Regions from separate parts of the Agarivorans aestuarii genome, predicted to be linked through region 3. Evidence: predicted binding sites of a transcription regulator. Region 3 holds the regulator's gene; each other region holds the start of a gene.

Region 1 (8,184 bases), 300 kb from region 3:
TTGCGGTAGCCGTAACCTTGTCAGGCTTAGTTAATCCCGGTGAAGGCATTGTGGTTTATACCCCACATTACCAACTACGCGATTGCCCATTAGGTGAAATGATAGAGAGCCGTTTTGGTTTACCCGCTTATATCGGTAACGATACTCGCGCGATGGCTTTAGCAGAACATTACTTTGGCGCAACCAAAGATTGTTTAGACTCGATACTGATTACCGTGCACAGCGGTACTAGCGCCGGCATCATTGTTAATGGTCAGGTATTTATGAGCCAACACCGCGATGTTGGCGAAATTGGGCATATTCAAGTCGACCCATTAGGTCAGAAATGCCAGTGTGGTAATGTTGGTTGCCTAGAAACCATTGTATCTAACACCGCCATTGTCGCGCGTTTGCAAGCGCTAATTGAGCAAGGTAGCCCAAGTATTCTGGAAGCCGGCTTTACCATTGAAGACGTATGTTTTGCGGCTAAACAAGGCGACATGTTATGCCGACAAGTACTGCAACGTGTTGCCACAGTATTGGGTAGCAGCATTGCGATTGCCATTAACCTGTTTCACCCACAAAAAATTGTTTTAGCGGGTGAAATAATGGCCGCTGAAGACATTTTATTACCCACCATCAAGCAATGCATTCAACATCAAGCCTTAAGCTCTTTTGCTGATGCCTTGCCAGTGCAAGCGGCGCACTTTCAAAACAATCCGACCATTGGTGGCCTAGCACTAGTGAAGCGTGCCCTACTCGACGGCAGCCTGTTAATCCGCTTAATCAATCAAAAGCCGGAATAAGCATTCAAATATAGCCCTACAACTAATCTAGAAAATGGAACTTAAAACACTGTAAAGCATAGGAATGATTGATGTTTTTATGCTTTACTTGTGAGGTCTATGCAAAAGGATTGGTTAATGCGGATATTCTCACCTCGAACCGTTGTAATCAGCAGCGGATTTTTCACCTGCGCTCTGATGGTTTACATTGCCTTAATGCTGCTTTCAGCAGATATTAGTGAAAGCCAACGCCGCTACGCCCACAATACCATTTCTCTCACTCAAACAGTTATTTATGATTCCCTTCAAGCTTTAGACGACCTTGAAAAACTAGATATAAATGATTGTAGCGAAGCTTCCCTCACTAAGATGCGCCAAACAGTATACTTAAGTAGTTATATTCGCGATGTGGGTTTACTAGAAGACGATCACCTTCTTTGTACTAGTGTTGGCGGCTTACTCGAAGAGCCAGTAGCTTTAGATCCTCCATCTTTTTCTACCTCACTAGGCTTTGATATTTGGCTTAATACACAGCTCATCATATTTGATTACCTGCACTCTGGAGTGGTGATTCGCAGGGGCGACTTTAATGTGGTGATCGATAACAGTACCTTTGCGCCGCTTGAATATGGTGATAATCAATGGGAGTTAGTGTCGAACAGGAGAGAAAATGCCATTCACCTCACCGGCACCCAAGGTATATATAAAGACACCGACACCTTGGTTTATGAGGAAGTCACCGACAACTATCACTATTTTCACAGCTGTAGTGAAAACTACGATTTTTGTATCGCCCTAAGCCTTTACAATTACACGCTTATTAAAAACAAAACTTGGTTTTTATTCTTCTCGTTAATGTTCAGCCTTGCCTTTGGGATTTTGGCAAGCATCTGCTCCGAAACATTATTTAAGCGTCACAGCAGCACCAACGCTCGACTTCGTCGAGGTTTACGTAAAAAGCATTTTTATTACCAAATTCAACCTTTGGTGGACTTAAAAACAAAACGAGTGATTGGCGGTGAGGTATTGGCGCGCTTTAAGGACCCGCTTGGCGAGCTTTATCCAGACCAATTTATTGGTGAGATCCGCGCCTTAAAACTCACTTGGCCGTTTACTTTATTGGTGATTAAAAATGCGCTAAAGGACCTGCAAGCCAGCGGTGTAATACAAAGCGATTGCAAAATTAGCTTTAATATTTTCCCTAACGACGTTGAAAACAACAACATCAACGAGTTAAAAAACTTACAAGAGGTAAAAGATTTCACAGGCAACATAACCTTAGAAATAACCGAAGACCTGCAACTAGACAGCCTGGTAGCAAACCAAAATATAAACCAAGTCATTAAACACGGTTTTGAAGTTGCCATTGACGACTTTGGTACCGGCTACTCTAACCTTGCTCAACTAAAAAACTTTCGCTGCCAATACTTAAAAATAGACAAAAGCTTTGTATTTGATTTAGAAGCTGGCTCTATACGCTCTTCGCTAGTACCGCACATGGTAGATATTGCTCATAAGTCTGACTTAAAAGTAATTGCCGAAGGCATAGAAAATATTATGCAAAGCAAAGTATTAGAAGATTTAGGTGTTGAATATGGTCAAGGCTGGATGTTTGGCAAACCAATGCCAGTGAAGCAGTTTATCGAAGCTTATCAACGCACTCACAACAGCGGGTAGATTACAGCTCCTCAACTCAAACTGCTTAACTCTAACCAGTTTTAAAGTAAGCTTTTACCCGTAGACCTGCAACTTAAAGGAACATAGATGAGTGAATCAGCTCCGGTTGATGATTTTGAGAAATCTAAAAACGTAAAAACAATAATCATCCAGTTATTGCTGGGAATTGTTCTTGTTGCGGTTTTCTATGTGATATACACGGGGCTGATGTTAATCACTCCGGAATTCGCAAAAATACATAGAAACTTTGATGTTGAGCTTCCTAGGTTTACAGAGTATATCTATAAAAACTATATGTATTACCCTATATTCTATTATCTCGCAAAGGTGACTTACAGTAGCTATTGCTTAAGCCTTCTCTTCTGTTCGCCTAGTTGGAAGGTATTTAAGCGAATTACCATTTTCAATATACTTCTATGTATCGTAGTAGTGGCGGTAACCGTTACTAGTATTTACTATTCAACCTTTACCATCGGAGCCGCAATATAGTTTAGAGCTAGGATTGCAAGATTTAACGATAAAAACCACAGGCTAGAGTTACAAACATGACGATAAATAATTACAGGCTCTATGCCGACAAAAACATCTTCTACTATTCAACGTTTGAAGATGCTAAAAAGGCTGCAACAAAATTCATACCTGAACGGACTACCCTTCGGATCGAAGTATTAGTTGAAGTTCAGTCTTTTGAAGCTGATTTCTGGGCTTATGAATATGATAACAATAGATGGGTGCCATCTTGAAGCCCCAGGAAACAAAATACATTTAAGATATATAGAACAAAGAAAAGGACAACTTACTGTTGTCCTTTTTTGGTCTAAGTTTGGGTATAGATTAACAGGTTACCCCAATGCTATTGTCATTTTGCCAGTAAAGCTGCCACTGCTCTTCACTAGCGCTACAACCACAGCCTTTATTACATGAGCCGAGTTTAACAACTCGCAACTTATGGCGCTTAACCCAAGGCTGTAGCATAGCTAGCGCCGCGTCATCGCTAAGCGAAAAATGCTTAGCGACTTGGCTTAACAAGACTCCAGGGTTCTCTTCAATATAGCGTTTAAGCGCTTGTAGTATCATAGTGCTCAGCCTTTTGACGCTTTAAGAACAGTACCCAAACACTTAGTACAATAACCATTGCCAATAACAATACACTGGCCGAAATGGGTGTTTGTTGCCATGTTGCCGCTTGGTAATAAATAGTTGCGGTGCAATAAGCTAACAAAGTCGACCATACACCAATCAATCTTGCCCATTTTAGTCCAAGCTCTTTGACCAAAGCGCCCATCGCCGCTGCACAAGGCATGTACAACAAAATAAACAACATAAACGATACAGCTGAAGCTTGGCTAAAGTGTTGAGACAACTGTGACATAGTGCCTACATCTACTTCATTGATTTCTGCAGCGCTAGCTACATCTTCAGCTTCTTCAATAGCAATGCCCAGCGGATCGCCATAATTAAGGTCGTTAAAGTTATCGACAATGCTTTGACCGGCTTCTTGGAAACGGCCTAAGTAAGTCCATGCTTCAGCTTCTTCTTCAGGATCTGCATATAGACTGTTTAAGGTGCCAATTACCGCTTCTTTAGCAAACAGGCCGGTTACAATTCCTACAGTGGCTGGCCAGTTATCTTGCTCGATGCCCATGGGGCCAAATACCGGCGTAACAAACTGACTAGCGCGGGCTAATATCGAGTGCTCTTGACCTTCAGCATCCAACTCACCGCCGGTACCAACGTGATTAAGAACACTTAATATCGCTACCACTAAAACAATGGTTTTACCGGCGCCAACAATAAAGCCTCGCACTTTTTGCCAAGTAAGCAATAGTACCCCAAACACTGTTGGGAACTGATAGTCTGGCAGCTCTAATACCGAGTCTTGAGCTGTACCAGGTAGCAGAGTGTACTTAAGCAGCAAACCGGTAATAATCGCGGCGATAATGCCCACAATATAAAGAGCAAACACCATGTTCTGCCCTTGCTCGGGGAAAAACGCAGCAACAAACAAGGCATATACTGGTAAGCGTGCACCACAAGACATAAACGGACTCATTGCTGAGGTAAGCACCCGTTCACGGTGTTTTTCTAATACTCGAGTAGCCATAATGGCCGGCACGGTACAACCAAAGCCCATTAGCATTGGCACAAATGCTTTACCGGGTAAGCCGATAACTTGCATAGCGCGGTCTACAACAAACGCAGCACGCGCTAAGTAACCTGAGCTTTCTAACAAGGCTAAAAACAGATACAAACAAGCAATTACAGGAATAAAGGTTGCTACGGTTTGTATGCCTACCCCTACTCCACTCGCCAATACAATGCTCGCCCATTCCGGCGCACCAACACTGGCTAACAGTTCGCTCACCCCATCAACAAAAATGGTACCCGCTGTAATATCGAAAAAGTCGATAAACACTGCACCACCATTAATGGCGAACATAAACATCAGGTACATAACACCTAAAAAGGCCGGAATGCCTATCCAACGGTTAAGCAATACTTTATCTAATAGCTCAGAATAGTCGCGGCTTAACTGGCCTTTTTTACTGATACAACTTTGGGTAAGTTGGTAGATAAAGCTATAGCGGCTGTCGGCAAGTTCCAAGTCAACGTCCGTCGTCGAGAATTGGCCTAGCGCTTGGTTCACCTCTAGCTGTAAATCGGGTTCTAACTGCTCGTTTAACCATGGGTCATGCTCAATTAAGCGCAGAACCTGGCCTTTGTTTAAACTAAGTTTTTGTTGCCACTCGGTGCTAAAGGCTTCAATCTCAGGTGTGTATTCTAGGCTTAAAGCTGGCGCTTGCTGCGCTTGTTCCATTAACTTAGGTAGATTACGCTTAAAGTCATTCACTTGCTTTTTAGAGGTGGCTGACAAGCATACAACAGGCAACTTAAACTGCTCACTAAACTGCTTCACTTTAATATTAAGTAGCTTAGCTTTTGCAGTGTCCATTTTATTAAGAACCAGCACCACTGGTAAGCCAAGCTCTTTAAGCTGAATACTTAAATACAGGCTACGCTCTACTGCGCTAGCATCAATCACATTAATCACTAGGTCGAGCGGCTCAGACTGTAAAAACTCACAAGCAATCCGCTCATCTAGTGAGCTTTTATCAAGCTGCGGATCAATGTTGTACACACCGGGTAAGTCTACGACTTCTGCTTGCCAGTCGGCTTGGCGGATCCAGCCAGACTTTTTGTCTACAGTTATCCCGCTAAAGTTACCTACTTTTTGTTTACTGCCGGTTAAAGCGTTAAACAAGGTACTTTTACCGCTATTAGGATTACCTACGGTGGCTATCATATGTTTGTTCATAGACTATCCACCTCAATCGCTTTGGCTTGGCCATTGCTTAGCGCAAGGTTAATTCCAGGTGCAGAAACTTGGATTGGGTCCCCTAGTGGAGCACGTCTTACAATGGTTAAGGTAGTATTGGGCAAAATACCCAATGACATAAGCTTTTTGCGCATTGCTCGGGGTAAGCCCTTCAGGCTCAATATTTGGGCCTTTTGACCAGTGGCTATTTCATCCAATGACATGGAACCTCCATACCTAAGTCTAAATAATAATGATTTTCATTTGATTTTATTGTGCGACACACATCACTGTTCCGTGTTGATCTAAATCAAAGGCATTTGCATAGCTTGTTTTTTTTGTGAGAAATTTTTAAGGCTATTTTTTGAAACCGCCTCATTAAATACGCTACCATCAGCGCAACATATGTATAAGGTAGATTGAAGATGTCATTCAAAGACCAACTTTCGCAACTGGTTTACTCAACAGACCAAGGCCGCATTGAACCAGAGCAACAAGCCGAACAAGTGCCTGAAGCAGACGGTACTATTAAACTGCGTAGAGAAACTAAAGGCAGAAAAGGCAAAGGAGTTACCTGCTTAACTGGCTTTGGTTTAGCAGAAGCTGAACTTAAGACCTTAACTAAAGAGATGAAAAAACACTGTGGCGTTGGTGGTAGCGTTAAAGATTATGTTATCGAGATCCAAGGTGACCAGCGCGACAAGCTAGAGGTTTGGCTTAAGCAGAAAGATTACAAAACTAAACGCATAGGTGGTTAAACCATTGCCTTTGGTAGGGCTTTTAGGTATATTCTTCGCGCTTTTGGGGAGTAGCTGCCCATATCAATAAGGTATGGGGCATTTATCAACATACTTAGTGCTCATCACTATGGTAAATGCAGCCAACACTGGCCTAGCAAGACCAAATGCACATTAACGCTATTTAGAGGTGAGCGGCGTTATGTGCATTGGTTTATCTGCTCGCCTCTTATTAAGAGATCCAATGGAAGCTTTATTCACTTCAATTACTGCCGTAGCCATTGCCGAGATAGGCGATAAAACTCAACTGCTTGCTCTTCTGCTCGCCTGCAAATTCAAAAAACCTCTGCCAATTATTGCCGGTATTATTATCGCAACTCTACTTAACCATGCAGCCGCAGCTTGGTTTGGCTCGTTAGTGCAGCAATGGCTAAACCCTGAGATTTTACGTTGGCTAGTTGGCTTATCATTTATTGCCATGGCGCTTTGGGTATTAGTGCCAGATAAAATAGATGAAGACGATAACAAACTACTCAAATACGGCCCCTTTTTGGCCTCGCTCATCTTGTTTTTTATTGCCGAGATTGGCGACAAAACCCAGGTTGCGACTGTGATTTTAGCAGCCAAGTATGACTCGATGTTTATGGTAATTACCGGCACTACTATAGGAATGTGCTTAGCCAACGTGCCAGTAGTGCTGCTGGGTAAGCTTGGCGTAGAGAAATTGCCTATGACTCTAATTCACCGTGTTACTGCTATTTTGTTTTTGGTGCTGGGCATTACTACATTGGTGTTTTAGTAAGGCTTTTGCTGAGCACTGATTGTGTTAAACTCAGCCGCAAATTGTTAGCAAGGTTGTAATAATGAAACTAGTTCGTTGGATTTTAGGCCGCATTATATTGTTACTTAACGCAGTATTTTCCCCTAAGGGCGTAAAAAGAAGTGCTGAGGAGCAGGCGGTAATTGATCAAAAAACCCAAGGTTTACACCTATATCAGCTGCCGGCTTGCCCATTTTGCGTAAAAGTACGTCGCTCGATGAAACGTAATGGTTTAAGTATTGGCTTACGTGATATTAAGGCGCAGCCAGAATATCTTGAAGAATTGGTAACCCAAGGCGGTTCAAGAAAAGTGCCTTGTTTACGCATTGAAAATGGCGACAAAGTAGAATGGTTATACGAGTCTAACGACATCATTAACTACCTAGAAGCCAAGGTAGCCTAAAACCAAAAAGCTCCGCAATGCGGAGCTTTTTACTATTAGTAACTAAAACTTAGTCTGCTTCCATAATATCACTTGGCATGGTTTCACGCAGGCGCTTCCACACTTCACTAGTAGCAATACCGTAACTACGCACTACCTGCAGCGCTTTATCGTGTTCACCGCTATCGGCCAACGTGATGAGCTCTTGATAGAAATTATCAACTAAGGTGCGTGCTTGAGGGTCGTCAAAGTAGTATTTACCAACGCTTTGATACATGCCTCTAAAACCATTTAAGATAAGCGCGTATAAAGGATTGCCCGACGCAAAAGATAAACCGTGTAACACTTGGTAATCAAACTCAGCGTAAGCTTCGCCAGTTTGTTCAAGTTGTTTGTATTGCTCTATAAGTTGGCGACTTTTCTCGGGATTGTTTTTTAGGGCACCACGAATAAAAATCACACTAATGTTGGTTCTTGCTGATAACAGT
Region 2 (8,184 bases), 890 kb from region 3:
ACGAGTAATTTCGTGCTCGTCGATCGGCGCGCCAACTTTGTTAATAATGCAGCCAATAATGCGTTTGTTCTTCAAGCCGCCAAAGTTGTTACAGGCAATTTCCATGCGCTCTTTTAGCTGCTGAGATGTATCGCCACCGGGGTTAGTCACAAACACCATGTCTGCGTCTAGTGCCTTGGCAATACCGTAGTTTACGTTGGTTGCGTAAGGTGACTCTGAGGTAGGCACTAAGCCTTCCACTACTACAATTTCAGCTCCAGAAGTTGCAGAGTTAAAACGCGCCACAATGCCTTCGAGTAAATCGTCGATTTGGTTGGCACTGATAAGGTTTTCTGCGTAAGCCTGAGTGAAAGGCTCTGGGGGAACAATGTTTGAAGCTTGACGGATAATAGCAGTAGAACGTTCGGCACCTTTCTCACGCGTTTTAGGTTGTGCAATAGGTTTAAAAAAGTTTACGTTTACGCCATTACGTTCCATAGCGCGAACCATACCAAGGCTGACGGATGTTACACCAACACCAACGCCAACTGGGATTAACATAATTGTACGAGCCACGGCTGTACCTCTTAAGTTAAGTGATAGAACAAGGCTGAGTATTACTCAGCCTTGATAAGAATCTGCATTAAGCTTGAGTTAATGCCACTGCATCTTGTGCGATTACCATTTCTTCGTTAGTTGGAATAACTAAGATTGGGCGACTTGAGCTAGTGCCAATATTACCTGAATTACCAAAACGTGCATCCAAGTTTGCTTGCTCGTCTAGGCTAAAGCCTAACAGGGCTAGTTTTTCGATGGTTAGTTTGCGCACTAGCGCTGAGTTCTCACCAATACCGCCGGTAAATACTAAGGCGTCTAATTTACCGTCCATTGAGGCAGCGTAAGACATAATGCTTTTCGCTAGGCGGTAGGTGAATACGTTCATGGCGCGAATCGCTGGTTCTTTACCTTCGCCGTAACCTTCTTCGGCGTAACGACAATCACTGCTTGCTTCGGTTAAGCCCATTAAACCAGACTGCTTGTGCAGCATGTTGTTTACTTCTTTTAGGGTGTAACCTTCGCGATCAACAAGGTGGAAGATAATGGCTGGGTCAATGTCGCCACTACGGGTACCCATTACCAAACCTTCTAACGGAGTTAAGCCCATGCTGGTATCAAAGCTCTTACCGTTTTTAACTGCACAAATTGATGCGCCATTACCTAGGTGAGCGGTAATAACGTTGGTTTGATCGATTGGCTGTTCTAGCATTGCGGCAGCTTCACGAGACACGAATAAGTGGCTGGTACCGTGCATGCCGTAACGACGGATGCCTTTCTCGCGGTATAACTTGTAAGGTAGCGCGTACAAGTATGAGCTTTCTGGCATAGTTTGGTGGAACGCTGTGTCAAATACCGCAACGTGCGGGCGTTTAGGGAAACAAGCTTGAGCTGCTCGAATACCAATTAAAGCCGCTGGGTTATGCAAAGGAGCAAGACCTGAACAGGCTTCGATGCCTTCTACAACCGCTTCATCAATGATTGCTGACTTGGTGAACTTCTCGCCACCGTGAACAACACGGTGACCAATAGCAACGATATCGTTTAGGATTTCTGGGTTAGCTTCTAGAATATTTTTTACGATGAATTCGATGGCTTCGCGGTGAGCCGCGTAAGCGCCTAGGCTTGATTCGTTTTTCTCGCCTTGCGCTTTCCATTTAAGGCGCGCATCTTCTAAATTAAAACATTCCGCTAAACCAGAAATAATCTCTTCGCCACTTAACGCATTAAGAACTGCAAATTTAAGTGAAGAGCTACCACAGTTAAGAACGAGTACCAGCTTGTTGCTCATTTATAGACACCTGTTGTTGAATTTGTTCAATTATAGACAGTGAAAGAAAAAACGTCGGGCATTGCGAGACACGTTTTTTGTTTCAGATTTTCAGTCTCAGACTAAGGCAAATTAGATTTGACCTAGTGCCTTGGTCTCAATCAAGCTACACTTAACAAATAAGCTGATTTATATGAAACCGTTTGCCGTGGCAATGATAACCGAAAGCAAATTTTATTCATATATGTCATACTAATAACTAGCTAAAAATGTAAAAAAATTACTAGTTTATTGGTTTAAGTCAATTTTGAGTGTTGAGGTGCCCATGGGCAAATTCTCTGAAATGTTAAATGATGGTCGTGAATACATGAAACGCTGGCCTAATCAGCGTGTACTGGCCCCTATCTTTCCTGAGAATCGCGTAATTTTTGCTACTTCACTGGCGATGAAAACCATGCCTGCGATTGCGGTGGTCACAGTAATGATGCCGTACATGGCTAATTTGACTGAAATATTACCACAATCTGTAATGATGGCGATGGTGATCTTTTTAATGCCTTTGCACGGATTATATTGGCTAGGTAGACGTGCTAACTCACAATTGCCGCCAAGCCTGGCGACTTGGTATCGTGATCTGCATCACAAGTTAGCCGAGGCTGGTGAGACTATTGCCCCCGCTGTTACTCAACCTCGTTACGCAGAATTAGCAGATTTGTTGCGAAAAGCCTTTAAACGTTTTGATAAGAGTTTTGTGTTGGCTGATGATTTTGACGATCAATCTCGCTGATACAATTGTAATACAAATTCAAAGTCCATTTCGAATTTATCACCTAGCTTAAGGTGTTGCTCTAACTCTTTGTTTTTCTTCCAAGCGAAGGGTGTCATCATACATAATGCGTTCATATCTGCTTGGTTCAAATTGCTTGTTTGGGCGATTTTTTGTTGTTCCAATAAATGCCAGCCATCCATTACCTCAGCTTGCTCTGAGTGAGCTTGAAGGTCTTTGTACAACAGAGTGCGTAGTTTAGATAAATGCATTGCCCCAGGAACTACCTTTAGTAAGTAAGCTTTAGCTTTACTGATGCGTAATAGTTCTTGGTTGTCGCTAGGAGCAAATACTCTCACCGTAAAGTCGATACTGTTATCGGCAATGGGCAGGCGATGATTGCTGGCGACAAAAAATTGCGCTTGCTTACAGCGCTTAGCGGCCATGCGAATACCGTCTTTCGCAATATCAATGCCTATCACAGAGTTTGCGCTACTCTGTTGAGTTTGAATTGCTTGGGTGTAGTAACCCTCTCCACAGCCCAGATCAACAACACTTTGGACAGAACACTGGCTGATGACTTGGTTGATAGCGTTTGCCAAAAACTCAAAATGTCCTTGATTGAGAAAGTTTTGCCTTGCTTGCAGCATCGCTTTGCTGTCGCCAGGTTGTTTTGAGTGCTTGTGTTGAACCGCCAGCAGGTTGGTATGACCTTCTTTTGCTTGATCAAAACAATGGCCATTGTCGCAGGACCATTGTTTATCTTGAAGGCTTAAAGAGTGCTGACAAATTGGGCAGATAATCATCTAAGGCTTAATCTCGCAGTGCCATTAATAAATAACTTTATCGTGGTAGAGCTTTAAAATACCGCTTATGGTTTCCATGGTGTCTTTACTAGGTGGTTTGACACCCGCAAGCGGGTAGTCTTCGCCCATGGCAGTCCATTTGTGCTTGCCTAACTCGTGGTAAGGCAGCAGCTCAATTTTTTCTACATTGTCGAAGGGGGCTAAAAACTCACCTAAGTCATGGGCAGACTTTTCATCATCGGTGAAGCCTGGCACAACTACATAGCGGATCCAGGTTTTTTGGCCAACTTTGTGTAAGTAGCGGGCAAAGTCTAGAGTACGTTTATTGCTAACACCTACGAGGTCTTGGTGCACTTCATCATGGATTTGTTTAATGTCGAGCATCACTAAATCAGAGACATCTAATAGCTCATCAATAACATCGGTATGTTTGCGTACATATCCGTTAGTGTCTAAGCAGGTATGAATACCTTGTGCTTGGCATTCTCGGAATAGGTCTCGCACAAATTCAGCTTGCAGTATCGCTTCACCACCGCTGGCGGTTACGCCGCCACCACTGGCATTCATAAAACGTCGATAAGGGGTAAGGTCACTCATTAATTCGGTAACGCTGACTTCTTTGCCACCGTGTAAATCCCATGTATCGCGGTTATGGCAATATTGGCAGCGCATTAAGCAACCCTGCATAAATACAATAAACCTGATCCCTGGTCCATCAACGGTTCCGCAAGACTCAGTAGAATGAATTCGCCCAATCTTTGACATTTGTTTCTCCAAAAAAAAACCTTGCCCAAAATATTGGGCAAGGTTAATTATAACCGTAGTCTCTGCTAAGCAGAACTACTTAACGTTCAATTACATACTTTGTGTGAAAGTACGAGTAATTACGTCTTGTTGTTGCTCTGGTGTTAGCGAGTTAAAGCGTACTGCATAACCCGATACACGGATGGTAAGCTGAGGGTATTTCTCAGGATTTTCCATCGCATCAACCAACATTTCACGGTTCATTACGTTTACGTTTAAGTGTTGACCACCTTCTACGTCAGCGTTGTGGTAGAAGTAACCGTCCATTAAGCCAGCTAAGTTAGACTTCTGGGTATCGTCATCTTTACCTAGTGCATTTGGCACGATAGAGAAGGTGTAAGATATACCGTCTTGTGCGTTAGCAAATGGTAGTTTAGCTACTGATGTTAATGATGCTACTGCACCTTTCTCATCACGACCGTGCATTGGGTTAGCACCAGGAGCGAATGGAGCACCTGCTTTACGACCATCTGGAGTAGTACCCGTTTTCTTACCGTAAACAACGTTAGAAGTAATAGTAAGAACTGACTGAGTAGGAATCGCATCACGGTAAGTTTTAAGCTTACGGATCTTAGTCATGAAGCGGTTTACTAGGTCAACAGCAATATCATCTACTTTGTCATCGTTGTTACCAAATTTAGGGTAATCACCTTCAATTTCAAAGTCGGTAGCAATACCGTCTTCGTCACGAATAGGCTTAACTTTAGCAAATTTGATAGCTGACAATGAGTCAGCAGCAACTGATAGACCAGCAATACCACAAGCCATTGTACGGCGAACGTCACGATCGTGAAGTGCCATTAACGAAGCTTCGTAGCTGTATTTGTCGTGCATGTAGTGAATACAGTTTAATGCGGTCACATATTGCTCAGCTAACCAATCCATAAAGGTGTCTAAGCGACCCATTACGTCGTCAAAGCTTAGAACTTCGTCAGTGATCTTGTCAGATTTAGGACCTACTTGGATCTTAAGCTTCTCATCCATACCACCGTTAATAGCGTAAAGCAGCGTTTTAGCTAAGTTAGCGCGAGCACCGAAGAACTGCATGTGCTTACCAACAACCATTGGTGATACACAACAAGCAATTGCGTAGTCATCGTTGTCGAAGTCAGTACGCATTAGGTCATCGTTTTCGTACTGGATAGATGAAGTATCGATAGACACTTTGGCACAGTATTTCTTGAAGTTAATAGGTAGTTGCTCAGACCATAGAACAGTAATGTTCGGCTCTGGAGAAGGACCCATTGTGTATAGCGTGTTCAAGAAACGGAAAGCTGTACGGCTTACTAGCGTACGGCCGTCAGTACCCATACCACCGATAGACTCAGTTGCCCAGATTGGGTCACCAGAGAACAAATCATCGTATTCAGGCGTACGTAGGAAACGAACCATACGTAGCTTCATTACTAAGTGGTCTACTAATTCTTGCGCTTCGCTTTCTGTTAGTGTGCCAGCAGCGATATCACGCTCAATGTACACGTCTAAGAAAGTAGTAGTACGACCAAACGACATTGCAGCGCCGTTTTGTGATTTAACAGCAGCTAGGTAGCCGAAGTAAGTCCACTGTACAGCTTCTTTTGCGTTTTCTGCTGGGCGAGAAATATCACAGCCGTATTTAGCTGCCATTTCTTTAATTTGAGCTAGTGCACGGTGCTGCTCGCTGATTTCTTCGCGAAGCTGCATAGTAGAAGCTAGGTCAGAACCGTTTACAAAGTCACCTTCTAAAGAACGGTGCTGCTTAACTTTGTCAGCCATCAAGAAGTCGATACCGTAAAGTGCTACGCGACGGTAATCACCAATAATACGACCACGGCCGTAAGCATCTGGCAAACCAGTTAGTACACCTGACTTACGACACTTCATGATAGCGCCAGTGTAAACGTCAAATACACCTTGGTTGTGGGTTTTACGGTAGTCAGTGTAAATCTTGCTTACCATTGGATCTAATTCGCGATCGTAAGCTTTACAAGAACCTTCAATCATACGAATACCGCCGTTAGGGATAATCGCACGCTTTAATGGAGCTTCAGTTTGTAGACCAACAATTTGCTCTAAATCTTGGTTAATGTAGCCAGCATCGTGAGCGGTGATGGTTGAGATTACTGAAGTATCGAAGTCTACCGGCGAGTGAGTGCGGTTTTCTTCTTTAATGCCTTCCATAACTTTGTCCCAAAGCTGATCCGTAGCTTCGGTTGCTCCAGCTAGAAAGCTCTCATCGCCTTCATATGGAGTGTAGTTAGTTTGAATAAAGTCACGAACGTTAACTTCATTTTGCCATTCGCCGGTTTTAAAACCAGTCCAAGCACTAGCAAAAACATCGTTCTTCTCTGCCATTTTTTGTCCCACCTATAAGTTGGTATACAAATGAATATTCTATGGTTTAACAGATAGCTAAAGAGCCGCTATCTAGCTCCCTTGGAACAAGTATAGCGCTTGTTCCAAGAGGTAAAAATTTAAAACTATAACAATGCTGGAATACCGTATTTACCTTCCAACATACCTACCGCCATCATAGCGATAAAACAAATCAACAATACGGTTGCAGGGATAACAATACGGTCTGCGAAAGATAGCTTCTTCGGACGTTCTTTATCGCCGATTAGACCATTGTTATCAAGCAACATAGTCAGTGCCCAAGCCAATACCGGGTTAGTTACTGCTGCAGCAAAGATACAGATACCAGCAGATTGTGAATCTTTGGTGTCTTTAATCATTTGCATGCCAGCTTCTAATAGCGGTAAGAACACGCCTACTAATAAAGCAATCTTCATTACTGGAGGCCATACTGCAACATCCATTGGGAAGCCCAGTATTGCAATGATGATACATAATGAACCAAGTAAAATTGCGCCGCCGGGAATAGGGCGTTTAGCAATAGCAGCAGGGATCATGTAAGTACCCCAGCTAGATGTGATGTTACCACCACCTACAGCAGTACCTACGATTTGACGAACTGAACAGGTTGTCATGGTGTCATCAACATCCATTAATACTTTGTCAGTACCACGTGGGTAGTTTAGCTCTTGGAAAATACGGTGACCTAGGAAGTCTGGTGACCACATGGCTACCGCTAAGATGGCGAACGGCAAAGAAGCAATAAAGTGTTCTGCGTTAGGCAAACCTAGTTGCCAACCTTGTTCAGTAGAACCCCACCAGTAAACTGGGTTTAAGTTAGGAAGGCCCATCTCTGTTTTAAAGGTAAGGTCAAAACCAGCGCCGAAGGCCAAAGCAATTGCAAGGCCCATAACAGCACAGGCTGGAATCGCTAACCAGCGTTTACCAATTTTTGCCAAGAATGCGTACAGTACGATGGTAGCAGCTAATACCACTAAGCCAACGTAACCCATCTCGCCTGCTGCAATACCTGCGTCAACTGATTCTAGCCCTTTAGACCAAGATTGGATGTCTCCAATCATTGACATAGTACCGCCAAAACCAAGGAACACCAGTAGGCCGCCAGCAACACCTTCACTGGTTAAGTTCACCAGCTTAGAGCCGCCTTTAAAGAAGCTAAGTAGTAAACCAAATACACCTAACAAAATTGCTAGGGCAAGTGGGTGAGCACCCGCTAAAGCGATTGCTCCAATCAATGGAATCATTGGGCCGTGGTTACCCGCAAGGTTAGCTCGCGGGTTAAATATTCCCGATGCCAAAACACAGAACAGTAACGCAGGGATTAGCATTTCTACACGCGCTACTTCAATGGCAAACTCAGTACCTAGGTTGATGTGATCCCAACGCTCGGTTAAGCCATCTGCCCAGGCCATCATTACCGCCGAGTACATCGCGATAATACCAATAGTACCGGCAATAGCTGGCACCAAATCTTCCCATTCGAAGCGGAAGTCACGACCTGGCAAATTTAAGCCCCAGCGACGAGGCTTCATGATTTTTAGTTCGTGGTCTAAGTAGTCGGAACGAGTTTCAAACTCAGAAGCCGGGCGGTGCGCTTCTGAATAACTCAGTTCTTCGTCTTGAGACTGGTGGTTGTTACTAGACATAGT
Region 3 (8,184 bases):
GCCATGGTATCTATTGGTAGTGTTTATCACTTAATCCCTGTGTTGTTCGGCCAAGGCCGTATGTACAGCACTAAATTAATTAACACCCACTTCTGGCTAGCCACTATTGGTGTAGTCCTTTACATAGTAGCAATGTGGATCTCCGGTGTTATGCAAGGTTTGATGTGGCGTGCGGTAAACGAAGATGGCACCTTAACATATTCATTTGTTGAGTCGTTGCAGGCTTCTTACCCATTCTACTTTGTTCGCTTTATCGGTGGTGTGTTCTTCTTAACCGGGATGTTTGTTATGGCTTACAACGCTTATAAAACAATTACCGCTGAGAAAGGCTCTTTAGAAGCGATTGAACACGGACAGGAGGCATAACATGAAACACGAGTTAATCGAAAAGAATGTTGGTTTACTGGCCATATTCATTGTTATCGCGATTAGTTTTGGTGGTTTGGTGCAAATCACCCCGCTAATTTTCCAACCTGAAACCACTGAACCAGTAGACGGCCTAGTGCCTTACACTGCTTTGGAAATGGAAGGTCGCGATATTTATATCCGCGAAGGCTGTAGTAACTGTCATAGCCAAATGATTCGTCCTTTCCGTGCTGAAACTGAACGTTATGGCCACTACTCTGTAGCGGGTGAAAGCGTATGGGAACACCCATTTTTGTGGGGTTCTAAGCGAACTGGACCTGATCTGGCACGTGTTGGTCAACGTTATTCTGATGAGTGGCACCGCGTACACCTTATTAATCCACGCGATGTAGTACCTGAGTCAAACATGCCTGGTTTTCCTTGGTTAGAGGAAAACCTAGTAGATGGCTCGTTAACTGGTAAGAAACTAGCGCTATTTAAAAACCATTTTGGTGTGCCTTATACCGACGCTGACGTCGAAGGCGCAGCAGAAGCCGTTAAAGGCAAAACCGAAATGGAAGCTTTGATAGCTTACTTACAAGTGTTGGGTACAGCATTAAAATAAGGAGTTAGTTATGGACTTTGGTACATTTAGCGGCCTATATACTGCATTCTTAATGGCGATATTTATTGGCATTTTTGCCTGGGCCTACAGCAAGAAACGCAAAAAGGATTTTACTGAAGCTGCCAACTTGGTTTTTGCCGACGAGCCTAAAACTAGCCCGACAAAGGAATTTGAAGGAGCACAGAAAAAATGAGCACATTTTGGAGCGTGTGGATTACTGTAATAACCTTAGGCAGCATCGCAGGATGTTTCTTGCTGCTAAGGGCATGTAATAAAAACAACACCGGCGTAAAAGAAGGTGAATCAATGGGCCACGAGTTTGATGGGATTGAGGAGTTAAACAACCCTCTTCCTAAGTGGTGGTCTTATATGTTTATTATCACCATTGTTTTCTCGTTGGTTTATTTAGCTGCCTATCCTGGCTTAGGGAACTGGCAAGGTTTTCTTGGTTGGAAGAGCTCAGAAATGGGCATTAAGAGCATTGCAGAAGGTCAAGAGCGCGTTGCCGCTTACGACGGCAATGTCGCTAACCAATATCAAGGCGAGCTAGAAAAAGCTGATGCACGATTTGGCGAAGTTTTCCGCCAAGTTGCGTACAACGAATCAGGCGAATACCGAAGCGTAGAAGAACTTTCTGAAGATCCAGCAGCGGTTAAAATTGGCCAACGCTTGTATCTACAAAACTGTTCGCAATGTCATGGTTCTTCAGCTCGTGGTGGCAAGGGTTTCCCTAACTTAACCGACGGCGATTGGTTATATGGCGGAAGCGGCGAAGCGATTAAAGCTAGCCTTATGCATGGTCGTCAAGGTCAAATGCCTGGTTGGGAAGCAGTACTAGGTGATGATGGTATTAAAGAAGTTACCGCCTATGTTCTAAGCTTATCTGGCCGTAAGGTTAACGATGTAGATGCAGCAAATGGTAAAGGCCGTTTCGCAGTATGTGCAGCTTGTCACGGCGCTGATGGTACCGGTAATCAAACGCTTGGCGCACCTAATTTGACCAATGGTATTTGGTTATACGGTGGTTCACGTCGTGCTGTTGAAGAAACCCTACGCTACGGTCGTAACGGTGTAATGCCAGCTTGGAAGGATATTCTAGGAGAAGATAAGATCCAGCTTATTTCTGCCTACGTTTATCAGCTTTCTAAGAGCGAATAGACTTAAAATTTATAAAAAGCGACGCCTATGCGTCGCTTTTTTTTGTTATATTTAAGCCCCCCTTGTGAATGGAAGTATGCTGTTATGCAACAAGCTTGGTATAAACAATTTTGGCCGTGGTTTTTAATTGCGCTGCCTACGGCTGCTGTAGTTGCTAGCCTAACTACTTTTTATATTGCTGCTACAACTAACAACGACATGGTGGTTGAGTCTTACTACAAAAAAGGTAAAGCAATTAACGCTGACTTGTCGTTAATTGAAAAAGCGGCTCAATTGGGGATCAAAGCATCTGTTTCACCAGCCACCAACGGTTTGGTATTGGATATGTCCTTGCCTGAATCCTTAAAAAACCAACCACTCAAAATTGAATTAGCGCATAAAACTCTCGCAAAAAATGACCGCAGTTATGTCGTTACTGCTGATGGTAACGGTCGCTACCGCTTTGGCGATGACTTAAATGACTCTGGCCGCTGGTTTATTCGTGTTAGTCCAATGGATGATTCCTGGAGATTACAGGAAGAATTACAACTCCCGCTTTACAACGCAGAAGAAATAGATGGCAAGTAATCAAGGCCTGTGTTTTCACTGTAACGAAGTTATTCCCAAAGGTGTAAATCTACATGTTTCAATTCTCGGTAGCTCTCAAGCAATGTGCTGCCAAGGTTGTGCTGCCGTTGCGCAAACAATTATTGAAAGTGGTTTAGAAGACTATTACCAACATAGGACAGCTGCGGCACCAAGTGCTCAAGGCTTAGTCCCAGACGCCTTAGTTAAAATGTTGGAATATGATGACGAAAGCGTTCAGCTAGAGTTTGTTGCACAAAACGAAAACAGCAAAGAGGTTTTACTCTCAATCGAAGGCATTGCCTGTGCTGCTTGCGCTTGGTTAATCGAAAAGCAATTATTGCATATTCCCGGTGTTCAGAAAATTCATGTGAACTCGACCACCCAACGTGCGACGCTTGTGTGGGATGACCAGCACGTTAAGTTAAGCCAGCTACTGCAAAGTGTGCAAAAACTTGGTTATAACGCCACTCCCTTTCAAACTGATAAGCAAGAAGAAATAGATCGCAAGTTATACCGTAGCCATTTGCTAAAACTTGGTGTAGCCGGACTAGCCACCATGCAAGTAATGATGTTTGCCATTGCGCTATATGGTGATCTGTTTGATGACATGGAGCTTATCTATCGAGATTACTTTCGCTGGGTGAGCTTAATCATGGCAACCCCAGTGTTGCTATTCTCGGCTCAGCCTTTTTATTTTGGTGCTTACCGAAGCCTCAAAGCGAAAACTCTCAATATGGATGTACCAGTGTCCATTGCATTATTAGGCGCTTATAGTGCGTCACTGTATGCCACGGTAAACGGCACTGGTGAAGTCTATTTTGAATCGGTTTCTATGTTCACATTTTTGTTATTGCTTGGCCGTTTGCTCGAGTTGCGTGCTAGACGCAAGGCCAGTGAAACCAGCTCTAATATGCTTAAGTTAGTGCCTAAGTTGGCTATGCGGATTGATGAGTCCGGTCAACAACAAAAGGTTGCAGCGAGCCAGCTTAAACATTCAGACATCATCGTCATTTTGCCTGGCGAGGTGGTGCCAGCCGATGGACAAGTGGTGTTTGGAGAAAGTGAATTTGATGAGTCTTCACTTACTGGCGAATCACTACCTATTACTAAAAAGCACGGTGACAAGGTATTTGCCGGTACGATTAACCATGAACAAACTGTTCATTTAGAAGTAGAAGCGGTATCGCAAAATACCTTTATCGCTAATATCATGCGTTTACAAGAGCAGGCGCAAAGCGAAAAACCTAAGATAGCAACAATAGCCGATAGCGTAGCCCGCTATTTTGTTTTTGGTTTGCTGGTGATCGCCGCGCTCACCTACACCTACTGGCATTTTCATTCACCAGAAGATGCCTTTTGGATTACCCTTGCTGTTTTAGTTGCTACTTGCCCCTGCGCCTTATCGTTAGCAACACCTGCTGCATTGACAGCGGCCACCCATAAATTGTCTAAAACAGGCTTATTGGTTAAACGTGGGCACGTATTAGAAAGCCTGGCTAAAGTCACGTCAGTGGTATCTGATAAAACAGGAACACTTACCGAGGGCAAGCTACAAATTAAACACGTTAATACCCGTGATGATGTTGATGAGACGACAACGCTTAACTTGATTGGTGCTTTAGAAGCACAAAGCTCCCATCCAATTGCCAATGCCTTTAGCGAATACCAGAGCTACACGGCAAAAAATATAGAACACCATACTGGCTTAGGTTTAAGTGGAGAGGTAAAAGGCTTACAGCTCAAACTAGGTAAAGCGTCCTTTTGTGGTCAACCAGCCGAACCAAAAGCTGGAATGCTCGAACTAGTATTAATGGTCGATGATAAGTTAGCTGCCAGAGTTTATCTTTCAGATACCATCAAAAAAGACGCTGTTAGGTTTTCTCAAGGTTTAAAAACTCGAGACATCTCGCTTTCAATGTTAACTGGAGATGACTCTGCACAAGTGGAATATGTTGCAAAACAGTTACATATCACCGACATCTCCAGCGGCGCTTTACCTCAGCAAAAACTTGAAGTGGTTAGAACTAAAACGCAAAAGTCCCCTCACCTGTTAATGCTTGGCGATGGAGTAAACGACGGCCCAGTTTTGGCTGCTGCACCGCTGTCGGTTGCTATGGGTTTAGGCACCGACATCGCAAAATCTAGTGCAGACGCGGTGTTGCTCGGCAGCAAACTTACTACCTTACTTACTGCAATGGACCTTGCTAAAAAGACAAAAAAGATTATTGCGCAAAACCTCGCGTGGGCCTTGGGGTATAATGCCCTGATATTGCCCTTGGCAGTAGCAGGTATAGTTACACCCTATATGGCCGCTATTGGCATGTCGTTATCATCCCTGGCGGTACTCACTAATTCCTTAAGGTTAAACAAGCAATGAGTATTATATTTGTCTTGATCCCCATCGCCCTCATCTTTGTATGTGTAGGAATTGGTATTTTTTTCTGGGCTGTTAAAAGCGAACAATTCGAAGACTTAGACCGCCAAGGTATCAACATACTGTTTGACGATAAAAATAAGAGCAAACATGACGATGATCGCCCAAGCTGATTTTGCTGCTGCATTTATCACTGGTTTATTAGGCGCCACGCACTGCATAGCAATGTGTGGCGGCATCGCTTGCATCTTAGGGTCTCGCGCAAACAATTCCTCCAATAAGTTTTTAGTAAGTATCGGTTTTAACCTAGGCCGCATCCTAAGCTACTCGATTGCCGGTGCTATTGTTGCCGGCTCTATTCAAGCCATTAGCCAAGTTCATCGCTCGGTTTATATGTTGGTTGGTTTGCAATGGTTTGCTGCAATAATGCTCATCTTACTGGGCATCCACCTTACTCGTTGGTGGTCCATTCTTACTCCCCTAGAACAACTTGGAAAAGGTTTATGGTCAAAGGTACAACCTAGGGCAAGTAAGATGTTAGCACTACAACATCCAGTAGCCAGCCTACCTTTAGGCATGTTATGGGGTTGGCTACCTTGTGGTTTGGTATATTCAACTCTGGTATTAAGTGCTAGCCAAGCACATTGGCTAAACGGAGCAGGCGTGATGTTTAGTTTTGGTTTAGGTACATTTAGTGTGATGTTGCTGGCTGTATTACTGGGCCAACAATTGACTAAACTAATGACAAATCGAATATTACAAGTGTTTTCAGGATTGAGTGTTTTATGTCTGGGGATCTACCAAGTTGTTACATTGTTGTAGCAATAGATCTAGAAAACTTATTACATAAAGAGTAGAATTGCCTCGAACTCCTATAGCATAGTTTGAGTATGAGCATTAACCCAAAAGCTAGTCAAAGAATCCAAACTGGTGGATGTGAAATCCACTGCCAAGATTGCAGTATCGCCCAGTTATGTATCCCTTTCTCTCTTAACGAGACAGAGCTAGATCGCTTAGATAGTATTATTGAGCGTAAAAAGCCTATACAGAAAGGTGAAGAAATATTTGCTGCTGGTGATAAGTTAAAAAGCTTATACGCCATCCGCTCTGGCACAATTAAGTCCTATACCATTACCGAGCAAGGTGATGAACAAATTACCGGTTTTCATTTAGCTGGAGATTTAGTTGGTTTCGATGCCATTAATAACCAAGAACACCCTAGTTTTGCGCAAGCGCTAGAGACATCGATGGTATGTGAAATTCCGTTTGATACCATGGATGAATTGTCTGCCACCATGCCAAAATTACGCCGTCAAATGATGCGCTTAATGAGTAACGAAATTGTTGCAGACCAAGAGATGATTTTGTTACTAAGCAAGAAAAATGCTGAAGAACGCTTAGCTGCCTTTAACGGTTTATCGCAACGATTTTCTGAACGAGGCTTCTCGCCTAGAGAGTTTCGTTTAACAATGACGCGTGGTGATATCGGCAACTATTTAGGGCTAACTGTAGAAACCATCTCCCGTTTACTTGGTCGTTTCCAAAAAGCAGATATGATTGGAGTAAAAGGCAAGTATATCTCAATAACAGACCGAGACGCTCTCCGCCAACTAGCTGGTACCAAACAAAGCTAAGTATCTAATAACACTGACCTGATTTACATCAATCTATGGTAAAAAAATCTAGGTCAGTGTTAACTATCTCTAATTTATTTCCTACAAAATGAGCTAAAGTTAAGTAGCTATTCCAGACGATTCTAGGAGCTGCTTTATGATTAAGTATCGTAATATTTTGGTGGTTATCGACCCCCTTCACGACACCCAGGCGGCTTTGTCTCGTGCAGTGTTTCTTGCACAAAAAGAAGACAAGGCAAAAATCAAAGCTCTACTCACTATTTATGACTTTTCTTACGAAATGACCTCCATGCTCTCAGGCGAAGAACGTGAAGCAATGCGCTCAGGCGTTATAGAGGAGCGTAATGTTTGGTTAAATGAAGTAATTGCTGCAACAAACACCGCTGGTATAGAAATAGAAACTAAGGTAGTTTGGAATAATCGATTATACGAAAGTGTCATTGAAGAAGTACTCGACTTTGGTCACGACCTAGTGGTGAAAGCGACACACCCCCACCCAACTTTACAGTCTATTATTTTCACACCTAACGATTGGCACATTTTGCGCAAATGCCCTACGCCAGTATTGATGGTAAAAGAGCATGATTGGCCAACGGAAGGCAAGATCGTTGCTGCGATACACGCTGGTGCCGAAGACGAAGAGCATCACAAGTTAAATGAACGAATAGCAAATGAAGCAAAAGATCTAAGCAAGTTACTCGATGCTAATTTACATGTAGTTACTGCCTATCCAGCAGCTCCGGTGAATATTGCCATAGAGTTACCAGATTTTGACCCGCTTAAGTACAACAAGAACGTCATGGAGTTCCACAAAACCGCACTCAATAAGTTTGTAGAAGAACAATTTGAACAAGCGGTTACTACACATCTAGAAGAAGGCTTACCCGATGACGTTATCCCCGAGGTGGCAAACGATATAGATGCTGAAATCGTTATATTAGGCACCTCTGGCAGAAGCGGCTTTAGTGCGGCACTTATTGGTAATACAGCTGAACATGTTATTGACCAATTAGACTGTGATTTATTGGCGCTTAAACCGCAAAACTTTGTGAGTCCTTTTCAAAAATAGATAGTGCTTAACTAACGTAAAACATTGCTTAAGCAAAGCGGGGTTATATAATAGCCCCGCTTTTTTATTGGGAACACACTATGTCAGTTACAGCAAAACAACAATACAACCACAACAAACTACAAAAGCGACTTCGTCGTCATGTTGGTCAGGCAATTGCCGACTACAATATGATTGAAGATGGTGACAAGGTAATGGTTTGTTTATCTGGTGGTAAAGACAGTTATGCAATGCTAGACATACTAATGAACTTGCGTGCTCATGCCCCGATACACTTTGATATTGTTGCCGTTAATTTAGACCAAAAACAACCGGGCTTCCCAGAGCACATATTACCCGAGTACCTTGACGGCCTAGGTATTGAATACAAAATAGTAGAAGAAGATACTTACTCGATTGTTAAAGATAAGAT

The links. Region 3 encodes FNR, which switches genes on or off when oxygen is low (the NO sensors DNR and NnrR bind a similar motif). Its sites were predicted from a motif close to TTGATCTAGATCAA; they were not measured.
Region 1: K5609_RS09460 (FeoA family protein) is a predicted target of FNR. The motif match lies at 6,058-6,071, and genes of this name have one in related genera.
Region 2: K5609_RS06695 (acetate kinase) is a predicted target of FNR. The motif match lies at 1,956-1,969, and genes of this name have one in related genera.

What each region holds. Positions count from the first base shown of each region.
Region 1 covers NZ_AP023033.1:2,021,559-2,029,742, reverse strand. Annotated here, with positions in the region: gene K5609_RS09480 (ROK family protein) at 1-785, shown strand, start outside; gene K5609_RS09475 (EAL domain-containing protein) at 903-2,441, shown strand; gene K5609_RS09470 (FeoC-like transcriptional regulator) at 3,276-3,518, opposite strand; gene feoB (Fe(2+) transporter permease subunit FeoB) at 3,499-5,757, opposite strand; gene K5609_RS09460 (FeoA family protein) at 5,754-5,981, opposite strand; gene K5609_RS09455 (translation initiation factor) at 6,183-6,515, shown strand; yybP-ykoY riboswitch at 6,549-6,728, shown strand; gene K5609_RS09450 (TMEM165/GDT1 family protein) at 6,739-7,293, shown strand; gene K5609_RS09445 (glutaredoxin family protein) at 7,358-7,717, shown strand; gene fadR (fatty acid metabolism transcriptional regulator FadR) at 7,767-8,184, opposite strand, start outside.
Region 2 covers NZ_AP023033.1:1,430,238-1,438,421, forward strand. Annotated here, with positions in the region: gene pta (phosphate acetyltransferase) at 1-555, opposite strand, end outside; gene K5609_RS06695 (acetate kinase) at 623-1,825, opposite strand; gene yfbV (terminus macrodomain insulation protein YfbV) at 2,130-2,591, shown strand; gene K5609_RS06705 (putative RNA methyltransferase) at 2,579-3,376, opposite strand; gene pflA (pyruvate formate lyase 1-activating protein) at 3,401-4,141, opposite strand; gene pflB (formate C-acetyltransferase) at 4,232-6,514, opposite strand; gene K5609_RS06720 (DUF3360 family protein) at 6,640-8,181, opposite strand.
Region 3 covers NZ_AP023033.1:2,320,081-2,328,264, forward strand. Annotated here, with positions in the region: gene ccoN (cytochrome-c oxidase, cbb3-type subunit I) at 1-366, shown strand, start outside; gene ccoO (cytochrome-c oxidase, cbb3-type subunit II) at 368-970, shown strand; gene K5609_RS10825 (cbb3-type cytochrome oxidase subunit 3) at 981-1,163, shown strand; gene ccoP (cytochrome-c oxidase, cbb3-type subunit III) at 1,160-2,128, shown strand; gene K5609_RS10835 (FixH family protein) at 2,156-2,695, shown strand; gene K5609_RS10840 (heavy metal translocating P-type ATPase) at 2,685-5,072, shown strand; gene ccoS (cbb3-type cytochrome oxidase assembly protein CcoS) at 5,069-5,242, shown strand; gene K5609_RS10850 (sulfite exporter TauE/SafE family protein) at 5,220-5,891, shown strand; gene fnr (fumarate/nitrate reduction transcriptional regulator Fnr) at 5,960-6,703, shown strand; gene uspE (universal stress protein UspE) at 6,840-7,772, shown strand; gene ttcA (tRNA 2-thiocytidine(32) synthetase TtcA) at 7,853-8,184, shown strand, end outside.